Regions from separate parts of the Gracilibacillus caseinilyticus genome, predicted to be linked through region 4. Evidence: riboswitches for the same ligand, from Rfam matches in the RefSeq annotation. Region 4 holds a riboswitch; each other region holds the start of a gene.

Region 1 (3,962 bases), 1.0 Mb from region 4:
AAAAGCAACCTCCTGCTTAAGCTGTTCTAATTCGGAAATCCATTGTTGCATGTGCTGATGTCGATCAGCAAAACAGTACATCTTCGCGTATGGAACATCTGGTAGCTCGTCCACCCATTCAATTGCTTGAGCTATCGCCTCTTCCCTTTCCAGCCATTCATGGAGACCAACTTCATCGGGCTTATTCTGTTTAATCATTTGCTCCATGTAGTGCTGATCACCTTTAAGCGTCGTGCGATTCCCATTAACAGGATGTACTTCATAGAAAATATGATGCTCTCTCGCCAACTGAATGACGCGATCGACAACCTCTGGCGATAATTGATGCTGACGTAATATCTTCTCATCCAAATACGTAATCATACCATTCGCAGTGACAATACCATCAAGCTCAACGTTACCTTCCGTAATGTCGAGTACTTCTTTATAAGAGCGACCCGTGACAATAAATACTTTAACTCCAAGCTGACGAATTTGCTCGATCACGTTCCTCGTATTTTGTACCAATTGATTATGATTGTTCAGAATCGTTCCATCCATATCCAGACAGACAGCTTTTATCTCTTTCATGTGATTGTCCCCTTTCGTATAACGACGAAAATAGTATAACATATGATGTTAGCAAAAAAATAATCTGTGAATGTTGGGTGATGATCATAGAGTATGCTCTTGGACAGTTTTTTCGCTTTCCATCTAATTTTGGTCCATAAAATTAAAAAAACCACACGCATTATCGTTTTACGCGTGTGGTAATGTTTTATTTATGCTTTGTTTCTAATGGCGTTAAATTCGCTTCGATTTCTTCACGTTTATCGGCTAAAAAAGGTGGCAAAGCCAACGCTTCTCCTAAAGCCTCCATATTCTCATCGGTTGCGAATCCCGGTCCATCTGTTGCCAATTCAATTAAGATTCCATTTGATTCACGGAAATATAACGATTGAAAATAGTAACGATCAACAATTCCTGAGTTTGGTAATCTTTGTTGACGAATCACATCTCGCCATGCTTCTAGTTCCTCGACATCTTCAACACGAAAAGCAACGTGATGTACACTGCCTCGCCCTGGCCGTTCTTTTTGTAATTCTGGTCGCACTTCGACATGGACTTCGGCTCCCGTTCCGCCTTCTCCTGTGGAAAAAACGTCGATTTCACGGCCATTCAAAAGTGAATAATTACCTTCATGCCGGAATCCCAATACATCCGTCAGAATGCTTTTCGTCGGTGCCAATTCTGGAATAGTGAAGTGAACTGGTCCTAATCCAATCACAGCGTTTTCCTCTTCCACTCCATTTCCGTTCCACGGGACACCTGCAGCAACTCCTGTATTCGTTTCGTCGGATACCAATATCAACCGTTGCCCTTCATGATCTTGAAAAGGTAACACTTGGCGACCAAACTGTTCACTGATCCCATCATGAACGATATCATACTGATCAAAGCGATCCTGCCAATAGGCTAACGCTTGATCACTTCCCACACGTAATGATGTGGTGGAGATACTATTGTTACCTGTATACGTATGCCCTGCATTATTTATTTCAAAGAAAGTTAAATCAGTGCCTGGACTTCCCTTTTCATCTGCATAAAACAAATGGTACATACTCGGATCATCCTGATTGACTGTTTTTTTGACAAGTCGCATTCCTAAAATATTTGTGTAGAAATCGAAGTTATCCTGCGCATTGGCAGTGATCGCGGAAACATGATGAATTCCTTTTAATTGCATGATGCATTCCTCCATTTCTTTACATATAGTATACACAAAATTTATCTTGAATTCAAGATAGTTGCTTGAATTGACTTTTTTCTATTATTTGATAAAATTTTGTTAATTACATAAGTATGATCACTACTAGGGGTGCCTATGAGCATAGGTTGAGAGAAAAGCGCGCATAAGCTTTTTAACTCTAAGAACCTGATCTGGTTGGTACCAGCGTAGGGAAGTAGCTCTATTCTTGATACGGTATAACCAGTTTCTTTATTAGAATCTGGCTTTTTATTTTCCTTCAGCTGAGATCCCTTATGATAACAAAAGGAGGGAAAATATGAATCGTACATTATTATTAACCACAATGGCTGTTTTTATTGCCATCGGGACACTTGGTTCCCAGTTTCTTTGGTTTCCGACAGGTATTGCCAAAGCATACCCTGTCCAGCATGCTGTGAACGTGATGGCAGCGGTAACGTTAGGCCCCGTTCCAGCAGTTATCATTGCCTTCATGATTGGCTTACTACGAAATTTATTAGGGTTAGGTACATTGCTCGCTTTTCCGGGTGGTATGGTCGGGGCTTTACTTGCAGGTTATTTGTATCGATGGACGAATAAACGTACACTCGCTGGTATTGGTGAAATGATCGGAACTGGTATCCTTGGCTCTCTGCTTTCTGTGCCATATGCAAAAGTGTTGATGGGGTCATCTGTTGGTGCGTTCGCATTTTTGCCAGGATTTCTTGTCAGCAGTGTAACCGGAGCTATTATTGGACTATTCATTTTATCAAGGATAAAAAACGCTCCACTTATGCAACAAAGCGCATCAAACAGATAGTGAGTACTTTGATCCTTATAATTTTCACTTACGGAGAAACAAAATAAATAAGTAAAACCGAGCATAACTAACTTATGGGGGCAAGTAGTGGTTGGCCGGAGCGGTATCATACCACTAAAAATATGTCAAAATGACTTCTAGGCTGGTTGACATAATCCATATTATAGGAACTCAACTTCATGTTCAATATGATTACTGCTGTGGCTGCACTTATATACTTTCTTGACTGATAAAAAGAAACGCTCAGAGTTTTTTGAACTCTGGGCGTTTTTATATCATATATTTTTATCGTTTACTAAATGTATCAGGATCTGGTCCAACACGCTCGTCTTTATTCATATCATGGATCAGCTTCATCTCTGCATCTGTTAGTTCAAAATCAAACACATCCGCATTATCCTGGATACGATGTTGTTTGACGGATTTCGGAATCGTCACAACACCTTGCTGTAAGTCCCAACGCAGAATTACTTGTGCCGTTGACTTGCCATGGCGTTTTGCAATATCCGTTAAAGTCAGATCATCCAGGACTTTACCTTGTTTAAGTGGAGACCATGCTTCTAATTGGATATTGTGTTTTTTACAATAATCATGTAAACTGCGTTGCTGCAAGTGTGGGTGATACTCTACCTGATTCACCATTGGTGTGATCGCTGCATCCTTTATCAGGTCATCCAAGTGATGCTCTTTGAAATTACTTACACCGATTGCACGGATTTTTCCGTCGTTGTAAAGTTTCTCCATTGCTTTCCAAGTCTCTTTGTATTTATTTTGCTCAGGTACTGGCCAGTGGATTAGATAAAGATCGAGATACTCTAATCCTAATTTATTTAATGTCGTTTCAAATGCTTGTAATGTCTCGTCATAACCTTGGTCACCATTCCAAAGTTTTGATGTAATAAATAACTCTTCTCGAGGAATACCAGAATCCTTGATTGCTTTCCCTACACCTTCTTCATTCCCATAAATAGCTGCTGTATCAATGCTTTTATATCCATGTTCCAGTGCCCATTTAACAGATTGATAGACTTCTTCCCCTTCTTCTACTAAGAATACACCAAGTCCAAACCATGGCATTTTCACACCATTATGTAAGGTCGTAGTAGCTTGTAAACTGTTTACCATTTTCAATTCCTCCTTTTTATCTCATTTACCCTATATTGCCATAGTCTAATACTATTTTAAAAATATTGTGCTCATAAACTTGGCAGAACAAGCCACCAAGAAATTCTTAGTGGCTTCTCCGTCATATTTGTTCTATATCTTTCTCTTTGATTTCAAACTGTATATCTGCAACATTTTTAATAAACGCTTGATCATGAGTGACAAAAATGATCGTCCCTTGATATGCCTTTATAAATCGTTCTAGAGCTTCGACAGCATGGATATCTAAAAAATTGGTCGGTTCATCTAATA
Region 2 (3,962 bases), 1.7 Mb from region 4:
TGGCAGTAGCTGAGGACACGAATATTATCACTAATGGCAACGCCAGCAATCCGATCACTTTCCCCGTATGCCCAGTAGCAAATAAATAAATCAGGGTGGCGCCGATTATAAAATAAAGAAGAAAATTGGGATTATGAATAAATAATAAGCCAATAAATAATGATAGAAAAGCGATTAATTTCATACTAGGATTTAATCGATGCAGCCATGTTGCCTGATACGTTATCTCTCCGATCATTTGTCTCACCCTTCACGTTGAATTGGCAATGGATATGCCGTCATTTCCTGAACTTGCCCCTCTTGCACGCGCCATTCTCTTGTCGCAAAATGCCTGACAATTTCATTTTGATGGGTAACCATCACAATCGTTATCCCATTTTTGCGACATGCGTCTAACATATCGAGCATGGCAAAAGTGTTTTTAGCATCCTGTCCGAATGTAGGCTCATCCAGGAGTAAGACATCAACATTAGCGATCGTAGCAGTAGCAACACTTAACCTTCTCTTCTGCCCGACCGATAATTCGTATGGATGTTGATCTTTGACTTGAAATAAGTGATATCTTTTTAAGTGCTGTTCAATTGTTTCAGGAAGCACTTCCTCTTCACTATTCACTAAGGATTGAGCCAGCTCCTCATACACAGAATTTGCAATAAATTGTAATTCCGGATTTTGAAAAACATAGCCCATTTTCTGATAGTTACAATTCGTTGATTTCTCTGACAAATAATAATAGATATTCCCTTTTGTACGAATCAATTGCATGATGGCAAGTAATAGTGTGCTTTTGCCAGAGCCATTCTCACCAGTAACTGCCAGCCAGTCCCCTTGATAAATGGTTGCCTTTTCCACTTCCATTTTTAACTTTTTCAGATGGTAACCTTTTAAGGAGTCGAGACGAATTACCGGCAGATCTAGTATATGCGTAGAAGGTTTGGGATTGGCTCGTTGCGCAAGAAAATCATGCCAAATTTTCGGATACCAAACACCATAACGATAAAGCTTCTCGCGAAATTTTGTGAAAATGGCTTCTGGTGTGTCATCTCCCAGTATATTGCCTGACTCATCTATCATGATGACTCGATCCACAAAGGATAAAATATGCTCAATTTTGTGTTCGACAATGATAATGGTTTTATTGGCTGCCACTTTTTTTATCGTATCCCACACATCTACAGTACCTTGATCATCTAACATTGCGGTAGGTTCATCCAAAAAGATTACGGACGGCTCCAACGCCAGAACGGTGGCAATCGCAAGTCGCTGCTTCATACCACCTGATAAATGTTGAATCGGAATATGATTGTCAGCAAATGATAAGCCGACTTGCTCGAGATACTTGGTAATCAAATCTGGCATTTTTTCACGAGCGACACCTCGATTTTCAAGAACAAACGCTATTTCCTCATCGACATATGGCATACAAAATTGTGCATCCGGATCCTGAAAGACAATACCGTAAGCATCAGGTAAAGTACGAGATTGATATTTCAATGGAATTTCAATAACCTCTGGAATTAACCCGGCTAATATTTGCATGATAGTTGATTTACCGGAACCCGAAGGACCAATCAGTAAGACCTTTTCCTCCTCTTGGATGGATAAGGAAAAGTCGTTGATAATCGTCCTTGACTGGCCAGGATATTTTGCTTTTAAGTGATTAATTTCGATCATACTAAGACCCCGTTTCTTCATCGGAAAAGTGATAATCTTTTTCTGATAATGGCCGGATCATCTTGGTTACTCCTGTTTTATCCAATGCTAAAACTAAATAATAAGCAAAAACGCCAGTAATCACGATAGCACCGATCGTTCGATTGACGATTAACAACGTAACATTCCACCATGCTAACGTATCGATATAGCCATAAAACACATCCAGTATTAACGAACCTATTGTAGCGCCGACAGCCGCCAGACAGGTGACGAACAATCGATAGCTTTTGTAACGAACCATCGCAAACACAAGTTCACAGCCTAGTCCTTGCAAAATGCCATAAAGTAATAATGAAATCCCCCAGGAGCCCCCGAATAGAAATTCCCCCTGAGCTGCCGCCACTTCTGCTAATAAGGCAACACCCGGCTTTCGAATAATGAGGAAAGCAACCGTAGCCGCCATAAACCACATACCATATACAAGTTGATCGACATGCAAGCCGACCACAGATATCACGCTGTACACTGGTCCCCATACTCGGTAAATCACACTAAAAATAAAAGCAATGACAATCGTAATTAAAATGTCCACCAATGTTAACTTTTTCTTCATGTACTCCCACTCCTTCTACATATTTGTTATCCAAAGCACAAAAAAGCCACCTTCTCGCACGCAAGAAAGTGGCTATACTTATACTTATTCAAATCATATGTATAGGAATAGTTGCCACTTCCCTACGCTGGTATAAACCAGATCAGGTTCTAAGGGTCTTAAAGTATCACTTTAATCTCAGTCTTGTTAAGACACCCCTAGTGGATGTGTTTCGTATATTAATTTCGACTTTATCATATCAGATTTTTCCAGATTGTCAAGAGCATACCCATATTTATTGAAATAATAATCGTACGACGTTTCAATCTTTCTCAAAATATTGATCAGTATAATTTGTCACTAATGAGAAAAAATAAGCTAACATTGCAGGCAGTCTTAATGGAGAAAATATTGGGAGGGATTATAGATGACGCAGCCTTATAAATGTCCAAAATGTAAAACGAACCGGTCTCGCTTTAATGTGATTGAGCAAGTGGCAAAGCCGGTGAAATTAGACATGGATACCGGAGAAATAGTAAATGATTACGCAAAAGAACCGCTCGAGATTTTTCACATCGCCTACAATGGGCCAAACCAGAGAATACAGTGTGGTGTATGCGGATTGATTGAAAATGAAGAAACCTTTATTAAATATGCTAAATCACTAAACTGATGAAGGAGGATAACTATAATGGCTAAAAATCGAAAAGGACCAAAACAGTCTGAACAACCTGATTTACCAAAAAGTCCAACTCAGCCTTACGGAGAACCGATGGCAGGCTCTCATAAAGTAAAGAACCAGAATCATTCTAGACAAAAACATAATAAGTCGCATGATATGTAATTTAGTAAAAATTAATAAAGTGGTTAGTGTAACAAACTCGCGAATTATGTTACACTAACCCCCTCTTTATATTCAAACTCTACATGAGCCTCGAAAACCTCTGGCAGCATAATAGGAGTCTGCCCCATTATGATAAGTGAATACGGTATCATAACGACGATCACAAAAGATCGCCCCACCGCGATTTCTAATTTTCTCAGGTGTTTTTACCCAACTGGATGTTTTCTTATCGAATTCACCTAGTTTTTGCAACTCTCGATATTCTTCCTCTGTTAATAGTTCAATGCCCATGTCAGCGGCCATATCCACAGCCGTATTTTCAGGTTTGTGTTTTTTCCTCGACTCCAGTGCTTCTCGATCATAGCAAACACTTCTGCGACCTTTAGGACTTTCAGCGGAACAGTCGAAAAATAGGTATGCCTTTGTGTTTTCGTCAAATCCAACGACATCCGGTTCACCGCCTGTCTCTTCCATTTGGTTAAGCGACCACAATCTATTCGGATCAGCTTCCAGCTTGGCTTCAATTTTATCCCAATCTAATCCTTGATGGCGTTCCGTATTTTTTTCAAAACGGTCTTTCAACAAACTTATTAATTCTTCCCGTTTCTCAAGCGACAATTCATTATTTTTGGTCAATTTCTTTTTCTCCTTTCTAAAGATCATTATATGCCTCGTAGAAATAGTAACATAATTATGAATAATAGCGCTAAAGGCCGAATGAAAATTTTTAGTCGCTTTTAAACTTTACTGCTCTCGTAGCAATAAAAGTTTTGATATGTTCGTCCAATATTATGCTACCACCAAAATCATCTTCATAAAAATCAATTATCGCAAAACCAGCGACAATTTGTCCTTGAATTTGATCGTACA
Region 3 (3,962 bases), 2.1 Mb from region 4:
TGCAATCTTTTTTAACCTTGAAAATATCGATAAAGAAGTAAGAGATTCATTGGCAATTGGTGAAAAAATTACAGTAACACACGGACCAATTGCAGAATCCTATCCAGCTCAAAGTAGTGCAACTGATATTGCAAGAGTGAAGGATTCAGACCATGATTTGATAGAGACACATGGAGAATATGAAAATTTGATTCATTTGGAAACATTTAGACAAGCAGTTCAGAATCAGCAAGTCAGTCACTTACGATTAATACGTCATACGACAGAGGGTGATCCAATCTATTACAACATTTCTTATGATGGCAATGAATTTAATATTTCTCGTGATAGTCGTAAAGACAGTTATGCTGGCTCAGGTGATATTATGAACGGTTTTACCTGTAAGCAATTGGAGAATTCATTAACAGAAGAAAATAACATTCGCTTTGACTTTACCAGTTGTGATCAACAAGAAAAACTTTCTTTTGAGGTGCCATACGTTGAGATAATGGTACCAAAGCAAACATATCAAAGTCTGGAGATAATCGTAGGTGACCAAAAAATACTAGAGAGTGATGATAAGGAGAAAATTAATAAAGTTATTGAGAAAATTAGAACAGGAACTCCAAAATCAGTTATGATCATGACGAAGATGGCTCCTGCGGGCGAATTGGTGTTAAAAGGAGAACAAGCAAACATTCGTTTCGATTTTTACAAGGATGGGAATCTGATTCGCTATAACACATTTATCGAAGCTGGAATAACAGTTGACTAAAAGATCCATATTAATCGTTATTTTACATTGGTTTTTGAATGCTATCAAAATATCAGCAATTGTTTTGAAGGTATCTGGTCTGAGCTAACTATTTGATAGAAAAGATTTAACCGTGTTACTATTACACTATCTCAGAATCGAGATATTGTGTAATTCCGTACGAATCTGGGAAAACTCCAAATGGAATCAATACAACGAGAAGGGAAGTAGAGAAGTGGTAAAAGTAGCAGTTATTTATTATAGTTCAACAGGTACTAATTATAAGCTGGCGAATTGGGCGGCAGACGCAATCAAGGAAGCTGGCGCAGAAGTGAAGGTTGTTCGTGCACAAGAAACAGCACCAAAACCAGCGATTGCATCAAATCCAAAATGGGAGCAGCATTTGCAAGATACTGAACATGTTCCTGAAGCTAGCTCTGACGATATTGAATGGGCGGACGCGATTATTTTCAGTATGCCGACTCGTTTCGGTGGTGTTCCTTCACAAATGAAACAATTTATTGATTCACAAGGTGGTTTATGGGCTGCTGGTAAGACAGCCAATAAAGTGGTTAGTGCGATGTCTTCTGCATCTAACCCACACGGCGGCCATGAAGCAACGTTGTTGAACTTTTATACATCGATGATGCACTGGGGAGCTATTATAGTCCCACCAGGATATACAGATCAATCAGCCTTTACATCAGGTGGAAATCCTTATGGAAACAGTGTAACACACACGCCGGATGGTGACTTCGTAGAAGATGTAGAGAATGCAGTGAAACATCAAGCTAAACGCGTTGTAGAAGTAGCAACAAAGATTCACGGATAATATACAGTATAAGGCGAACCTCAAACTAGAATGAGATTCGTCTTTGTTATACGTTTAAAAGTATAAAATTTTAGCGAAGCAGATCGACGTAGTGAAAATTTAGAATGTACAACGTATAAGTAAAACTTCGGCATTCGCTAAAGATAAGGCGAATGCCGAGTTTTTCTAAACAGGTAAGAAAGTATAAAATTTTAAGGTTTCGTACCGCTTTCTAACATGAACAGCCATGTCCAGCGCAAGCGCCCAGATACTAGGTGGCTTCCTACATCGCCCTACGATAAAGAAGACTTGCCGATTGGTGATAACCAGAGGCCTAGTCGACCTTATGCCCTTGGGCGAAAGTCATCAACATCACTTGCTCACCGTGATTCCTTTATCTCAGTTAATGCCGTCCAGTCGCTACGTTTCTAAACGGGCGCTTGCGCTTTTCTAATGCACTGAAGCAAAGCTGAGTAAATAAAACTTGAAGAAATGATCGAAATATGTCAAAGTAGATAATGGAAAATTAAATAGGAGATGTAGGGGGACCGGTGTTGCCGGTTGAGAAAGTTTCCGTGAGTTACTTGACCCTTAGAACCTGATCTGGTTAGTACCAGCGTAGGGAACATATGAGATAATTGAATCTATATGCGCCCTAGTCTGCTAAGTCTTGGGTGTTTCTTATATGTTCCCCCAAAAAAGAAAAAAGGGGGATTTTTTACGTGAAAAAAATAATATTCGCAGCACTTAGTGTATGTTTGGTGTTGGTAGGGTGTGGAGAAGAAGACAGCTCCTCAGAGAAAATGGAGGACGTAACTCTCGTTTTGGATTGGACACCAAATACCAATCATACTGGATTATATGTGGCCCAATCAAAAGGGTATTTTGAAGAGCAAGGAATGAATGTAGAAATTGTGATGCCAGGTGAAGCGGGGGCAGATCAAACCGTTGCTTCTGGGAAAGCTGAATTTGGTATCAGCTACCAAGAGTCTGTCACAGAAGCTAGAGTCCAGGATATTCCACTAGTATCGATTGCAGCAGTGATCCAGCATAATACGTCAGGTTTTGCTTCTCCGGTTGATAAAGGAATTACCTCACCAGCCGACTTTGCCGGGAAAACTTACGGTGGCTGGGGAGCACCAGTAGAATCTGCTGTGATTGACTCGTTAATGAAACAAGAAGGTGCATCTGTAGAGGATGTAGACATCGTCAATATGGGTAATACTGATTTCTTTACTGCGGTAGAAAGGGATATTGATTTTGCCTGGATTTATTATGGCTGGACAGGAATCGAAGCAGAATTGCGTGGAAAAGAATTAAATATGCTTTATTTAACCGATTATTCGGAGAACCTAGATTACTATACACCAGTCATTACAACAAATGAAAATATGATAGAGGAAAATCCGGAAACGATTAAGAAATTTGTAGTAGCTGTAAGCAAAGGATATCAATTCGCAACCGATAATCCAGACGAAGCTGCAGATATTCTGATTGAAGAGGTACCTGATCTAGATGAGGAATTAGTATATGCCAGTCAAAAATGGTTATCACCGAAATATCAAGATGATGCAGATAGATGGGGTGAGCAATCACAAGAAGTATGGCAGAATTATGCCGACTTTATGTATGAAAATGATCTGTTGGATCGAGAACTAGACGCAGAAGCAGCCTTTACCAATGAATTTTTACCCGAATAGGAGGGAGTATGATGGCAGAAGCATTAGTGAGTATACAAATTATACCAAAAACACCGAATGGAGAAGAGTCGATTCCATTTGTCGATGAAGCAATTTCTATTATTGATCAATCGGATGTTAACTACCATGTAGGACCATTAGAAACAACGATGGAAGGGGAGTTATCCGAGTTGTTCGCTGTTATCGAAAAAATGAATCAGCGCATGCATCAGTTAAATTGCCCCAGTGTAATATCGCAAGTGAAAATTTATTCGCGTCAAGATCGCCAGGCATCGATGACAGAATTAACGAAAAAATATCGTTAGAATGGAAAGTGGCCATAAAATGGGCGAAAGTAACCATAAAAGTATAAAGAGTGGCCATAGAACACTTGAAAGTGGCCATGAAAAAATTGAGGTAGGTTTTATGTGGAGAAAGTTATCATTACCAGTCATTATGATCGTCGGTATTCTACTTGTCTGGGAAGGATCCAGCCGATTTTTTCAAATACCTAGCTGGATTCTTCCTGCTCCAACAGAAATAGTGACAGAAGCAATACAAGGCTGGACGAATTTTCAGCAGCATGTTTGGGCGACGGTAAGTCTTACAACTGGTGGTTTTATTATAGGTACCGTGTTTGGTCTGGCGATCGCAATGCTCCTTCATTTATTGCCAAAAGTTAGAGAAGCTGTTTATCCATTGTTGATTTTATCTCAGAACATACCAATCATTGTTCTTG
Region 4 (3,962 bases):
GGATGAATAACCCGTATAATAATGCTTTCTCATTACTCGTTCTATTGGCAATGCGTGGAGCTATTGGCGAAATGATTGCAAATGCAATTAAAGGAAGACTTGTTAAAAATCCTGCACTCCAATTACTGATCGATAAATCTTCACGGATAATACCTATGATAGGTCCAACTGAGGTTATTGCAGGACGTAAGTTAAAGGCTAGAAGAATAATACCGGCAATAAAGAGAAGTGTATAATGTTTTTTGTTAAAAGTTTGCACTTTCTCACCTTGTTTCTATGCTATAATATACAAAACATGCTAAAATGATATCGTTAGCGTTTACGATAGTTTGCATTTAAACAGAATATCATACAATCACCCACAGGAAAAGAGTTAACAAATGAAAGAAGGTTTCTCCATGGAAAACAAAATTGTAAAAGAAGTGCTTTCCTGGCTGAAGGCATTATTAGTCGCTCTAGTAATCGTGCTTGTATGTCGGCATTTCCTTATTACACCATCTGTTGTAAAAGGTGAGTCAATGATGCCGAATTTACATGATGGAGACAGAATTATTCTGAGTAAAGTGAGCGATATTGAGCGTTTCGATGAAATTGCTTTTAAAGCTCCTGACTCTGAAGATAATTATGTCAAACGAGTGATTGGTTTTGCAGGTGACCAGATTGAAATGAAAGATGACAAGCTTTACATTAATGGAGAGTTTTATGAGGAAACATATCTGGATGAGTATAAATCCGTTCTCTCGGAAGGTGGTCAGCTGACATATGATTTCACCCTTAAAGAGCTAACAGGTAGTGAGACAGTACCTGAAGGGAAATTATTTGTTTTGGGTGATAATCGCAGAGTAAGTAAAGACAGTCGTCAATTCGGCTTTATTGATGAAGATGCCGTAATTGGTGATGTGAAAATGCGAATCTGGCCAATCGATTCATTTGGGATTATAAACTAGTATAACAGGTTCCGGTCATCGAAGAATGACCGGAACTTTTTTCATGAGAAAAAAGCATATAAGTACATTCATAAAGGTGAATTCCAATAGTAGTCATGCTCAAGTATGGGTTCTTATAATACGGATTATGTTAACTAGGAGCTTACTAGCTTAGTGATAATTTTGAAAGGTTTTATATGCTGAAATGTCGCTCCAGCCAACCACTTCGCGTCCTGCGGGGCATATTTCCGAAGCTTTGCTAAGCAGATGAAAGCTATCAAAATTACCACAATGTCAAACAGTCTCACTTTACATAATCCATATTAAAGGAAGTTGTATATGCATGTGGAATGAAGCCAAATTTCAATTTCCTCAATAAACAAACTAAATCATCTTCTCTAAAACCAGGCACAAGCAATTTTTTCTCATCAAGTTTACGTAGAGCATTACCACATGTTGCTTGACAAAGATAGTTTTCCATGTTTTAGTGGAATTAACTTCATAATGAAATTCCGCTAGGGGTGCTGCAGGTAGCAGCTGAGATAAGAATGATGTTCTTGATCCCTTTGAACCTGAACTGGTTAGTACCAGCGTAGGAAAGTGGAGTCGGAAGGTGTACGTCCATACGCCTGACTTTTTGATATTTATTTATTCAAAAATGAGCCGCTCCGCTTAGCTGAGCGGCTTTTTGTTATGAAAATAAATATGATGGAGGAATAGAAAATGACATTTAGTGAAGAATTACGTGTGGCCGCCGACGATGTGTTTGAAGGAATTTTTCAACACCCATTTGTGACAGGGTTAGGGAAAGGAAATTTAAAGAAAGAAGCGATAATTCATTATGTGAAAGCAGATTTTGAATATTTGAATGCGTTTATCAATATTTATGGTTTAGCTATATCAAAAAGTGATGTACGGGACGAGATGAACTACTTTTATGAGCAAATCGGTTTTGTCCTTCACAGTGAGATTCATCCTCATAACAATTTGTGCGAAGTAGCAGGTGTTTCGTATGATGAATTACAAGGCTATCCATTACCACCAACAGCAGATCACTATGTGACACACATGAAAACAGTTGCGCTTCAAGGGAGCATTGGAGAACTAATAGCGGCATTATTGCCATGCCCTTGGACTTATTTAGAGATTGGTCACTATTTAATGAAGAAATACAAACCACAAGAAAATCATCCGTTTTATGATTGGATTTCGTTCTATGCCCAAGATGAAACGGCATCTGTTACAACAGAACTGCGCAAACGATTAGATAAGTGGGCAGAAGAAGCTGGCGAGACAGAGAAACAAAAAGCAAAACTTGCCTTTATGAAAAGCTGTCAGCTCGAATATTTATTCTGGGAAATGGCCTATCAGGTGGAAGAATGGCCTTTCTCTTTGAAAGGAACGGAATCTTCTTATGCATAAAATAGCTTCAGCACTTACGATTGCAGGTACAGATCCTACAGGTGGAGCTGGCATTCAGGCAGATTTAAAAGTATTTCAGGAAAGAGAAGTATATGGCATGAGTGTCATCACTTCCGTTGTGGCACAAAATACTGAAGGCGTTCAGGATGTTCAGCATTTAACTGTTGATTTTATTGAAAAACAACTCGACGCTGTTCTTACCGATATTCCGCCGCAAGCAATAAAAACAGGTATGATTGCGACAGTGGAAATGATGGAATTAATCGCAAAAAAATTAAAGAATTCCACAATTCCATACGTGATTGATCCGGTGATGGTAGCAAAAAGTGGCCATTCGTTGATGGATGAAACATCAAGAGAAGTAATTCGTGAAACATTAATTCCGCTTGCAACAGTCGTTACACCAAATGTGCCGGAAGCGGAGATACTAGTCGGGTTTGCTATCCAAACAAACGAAGAAGCAGAAAAAGCAGCAAAAGTAATTGTCAATAAATTAGGTGCACAAGCGGCCATTGTCAAAGGTGGACACCTTTCTGGAGAAGCGATTGATGTGTTATATGATGGAGAGGAACTCTATCACTTCCAGTCTGATCGGTTTGACACGAAGCATACGCATGGAACTGGCTGTACATTTTCTGCGGCTATTACAGCAGAATTAGCCAAAGGGAAGTCAGTGAGAGACGCAGTAGAGATCGGAAAAGACTTTACTACGAAAGCGATCCAGTACCCATTAGAACTGGGGAAAGGGAACGGTCCAACCAACCATTGGGGATATCGTTTAGAAGGGCTGCCTGCTCAGAAGGAGATTATCGATAAATGAGTCATTTAATTGAAGAAGTAAGAAAACACCAGCCCTTGATTCACAATATTACGAATCAGGTAGTTATGAATTTTACAGCAAATGGTCTATATGCGATTGGTGCGTCACCAGTCATGGCAAATGCTAAAGAAGAAGTAGAAGAAATGGCTACACTAGCCAATGCGCTCGTATTGAATATCGGAACCTTAACAGATGTGCAGGTTGAAGCGATGATATTGGCAGGTAAAGCAGCCAACAAAACAGGAACTCCTGTCGTTTTTGACCCTGTTGGGGCAGGAGCGACGATGTTCCGCACGCAATCCGCTCAGCGAATTCTGGAACAGGTAGAGGTAACCTGTATTCGTGGTAATGCTGGAGAAATAGCGAGTCTGGCTGGTCTCTCTGCAACTGTTCGGGGTGTAGATGGTGCAGGTGATGTAGATATGGAGATTTTGGCAGAACAAGCCTATCAGAAATTGGGAGTCTCTCTTGCGATTACAGGAGCACAAGATATTCTCATTCATCAACGAGAAAAAGTCATTCTCTCGAACGGCCATCCACTTTTAACGAAAGTAACAGGAACTGGATGTTTATTATCCTCCGTATTGGCAGCGTTTCTGGCAGTAACTGATGATGTATTACAAGCAATGACAGATGCGATCAGTTATTATGGTGTAGCAGCGGAAAATGCAGCTAGTGAACAACAATTGCCGGGCAGTTTTCAAGTAAGCTTTATTGATCAATTGTTCCATCTAAAAAGTGAAGAGATAAATAGAAAAATTCGGATAATCAGAGGTGCCTAAAGAGATGCAACA

What was found. A riboswitch is a leader RNA that binds a small molecule or an ion and turns the genes downstream of it on or off. The one in region 4 is predicted to bind thiamine pyrophosphate.
Region 1: another riboswitch for thiamine pyrophosphate. It lies ahead of thiW (energy coupling factor transporter S component ThiW); the one in region 4 lies ahead of tenA (thiaminase II).
Region 2: another riboswitch for thiamine pyrophosphate. It lies ahead of MUN88_RS16630 (ECF transporter S component); the one in region 4 lies ahead of tenA (thiaminase II).
Region 3: another riboswitch for thiamine pyrophosphate. It lies ahead of MUN88_RS13065 (ABC transporter substrate-binding protein); the one in region 4 lies ahead of tenA (thiaminase II).

What each region holds. Positions count from the first base shown of each region.
Region 1 covers NZ_CP095072.1:1,748,207-1,752,168, reverse strand. The annotation lists gene MUN88_RS08425 (HAD family hydrolase) at 1-570, opposite strand, end outside; gene MUN88_RS08420 (ring-cleaving dioxygenase) at 758-1,726, opposite strand; TPP riboswitch at 1,845-1,959, shown strand; gene thiW (energy coupling factor transporter S component ThiW) at 2,046-2,546, shown strand; gene MUN88_RS08410 (aldo/keto reductase) at 2,832-3,671, opposite strand; gene MUN88_RS08405 (ATP-binding cassette domain-containing protein) at 3,793-3,962, opposite strand, start outside.
Region 2 covers NZ_CP095072.1:3,477,610-3,481,571, forward strand. The annotation lists gene MUN88_RS16620 (energy-coupling factor transporter transmembrane component T family protein) at 1-238, opposite strand, end outside; gene MUN88_RS16625 (ABC transporter ATP-binding protein) at 244-1,674, opposite strand; gene MUN88_RS16630 (ECF transporter S component) at 1,676-2,269, opposite strand; TPP riboswitch at 2,372-2,478, opposite strand; gene MUN88_RS16635 (DNA alkylation repair protein) at 2,676-2,921, shown strand; gene MUN88_RS16640 (small acid-soluble spore protein P) at 2,940-3,092, shown strand; gene MUN88_RS16645 (DUF4256 domain-containing protein) at 3,165-3,728, opposite strand; partial or broken gene MUN88_RS16650 (SAM-dependent methyltransferase) at 3,820-3,962, opposite strand, start outside.
Region 3 covers NZ_CP095072.1:2,771,048-2,775,009, forward strand. The annotation lists gene MUN88_RS13055 (DUF4362 domain-containing protein) at 1-754, shown strand, start outside; gene wrbA (NAD(P)H:quinone oxidoreductase) at 969-1,565, shown strand; TPP riboswitch at 2,076-2,186, shown strand; gene MUN88_RS13065 (ABC transporter substrate-binding protein) at 2,267-3,244, shown strand; gene MUN88_RS13070 (thiamine-binding protein) at 3,256-3,549, shown strand; gene MUN88_RS13075 (ABC transporter permease) at 3,650-3,962, shown strand, end outside.
Region 4 covers NZ_CP095072.1:704,001-707,962, reverse strand. The annotation lists gene MUN88_RS03405 (CynX/NimT family MFS transporter) at 1-259, opposite strand, end outside; gene lepB (signal peptidase I) at 399-947, shown strand; TPP riboswitch at 1,434-1,542, shown strand; gene tenA (thiaminase II) at 1,650-2,348, shown strand; gene thiD (bifunctional hydroxymethylpyrimidine kinase/phosphomethylpyrimidine kinase) at 2,341-3,168, shown strand; gene thiM (hydroxyethylthiazole kinase) at 3,165-3,950, shown strand; gene thiE (thiamine phosphate synthase) at 3,955-3,962, shown strand, end outside.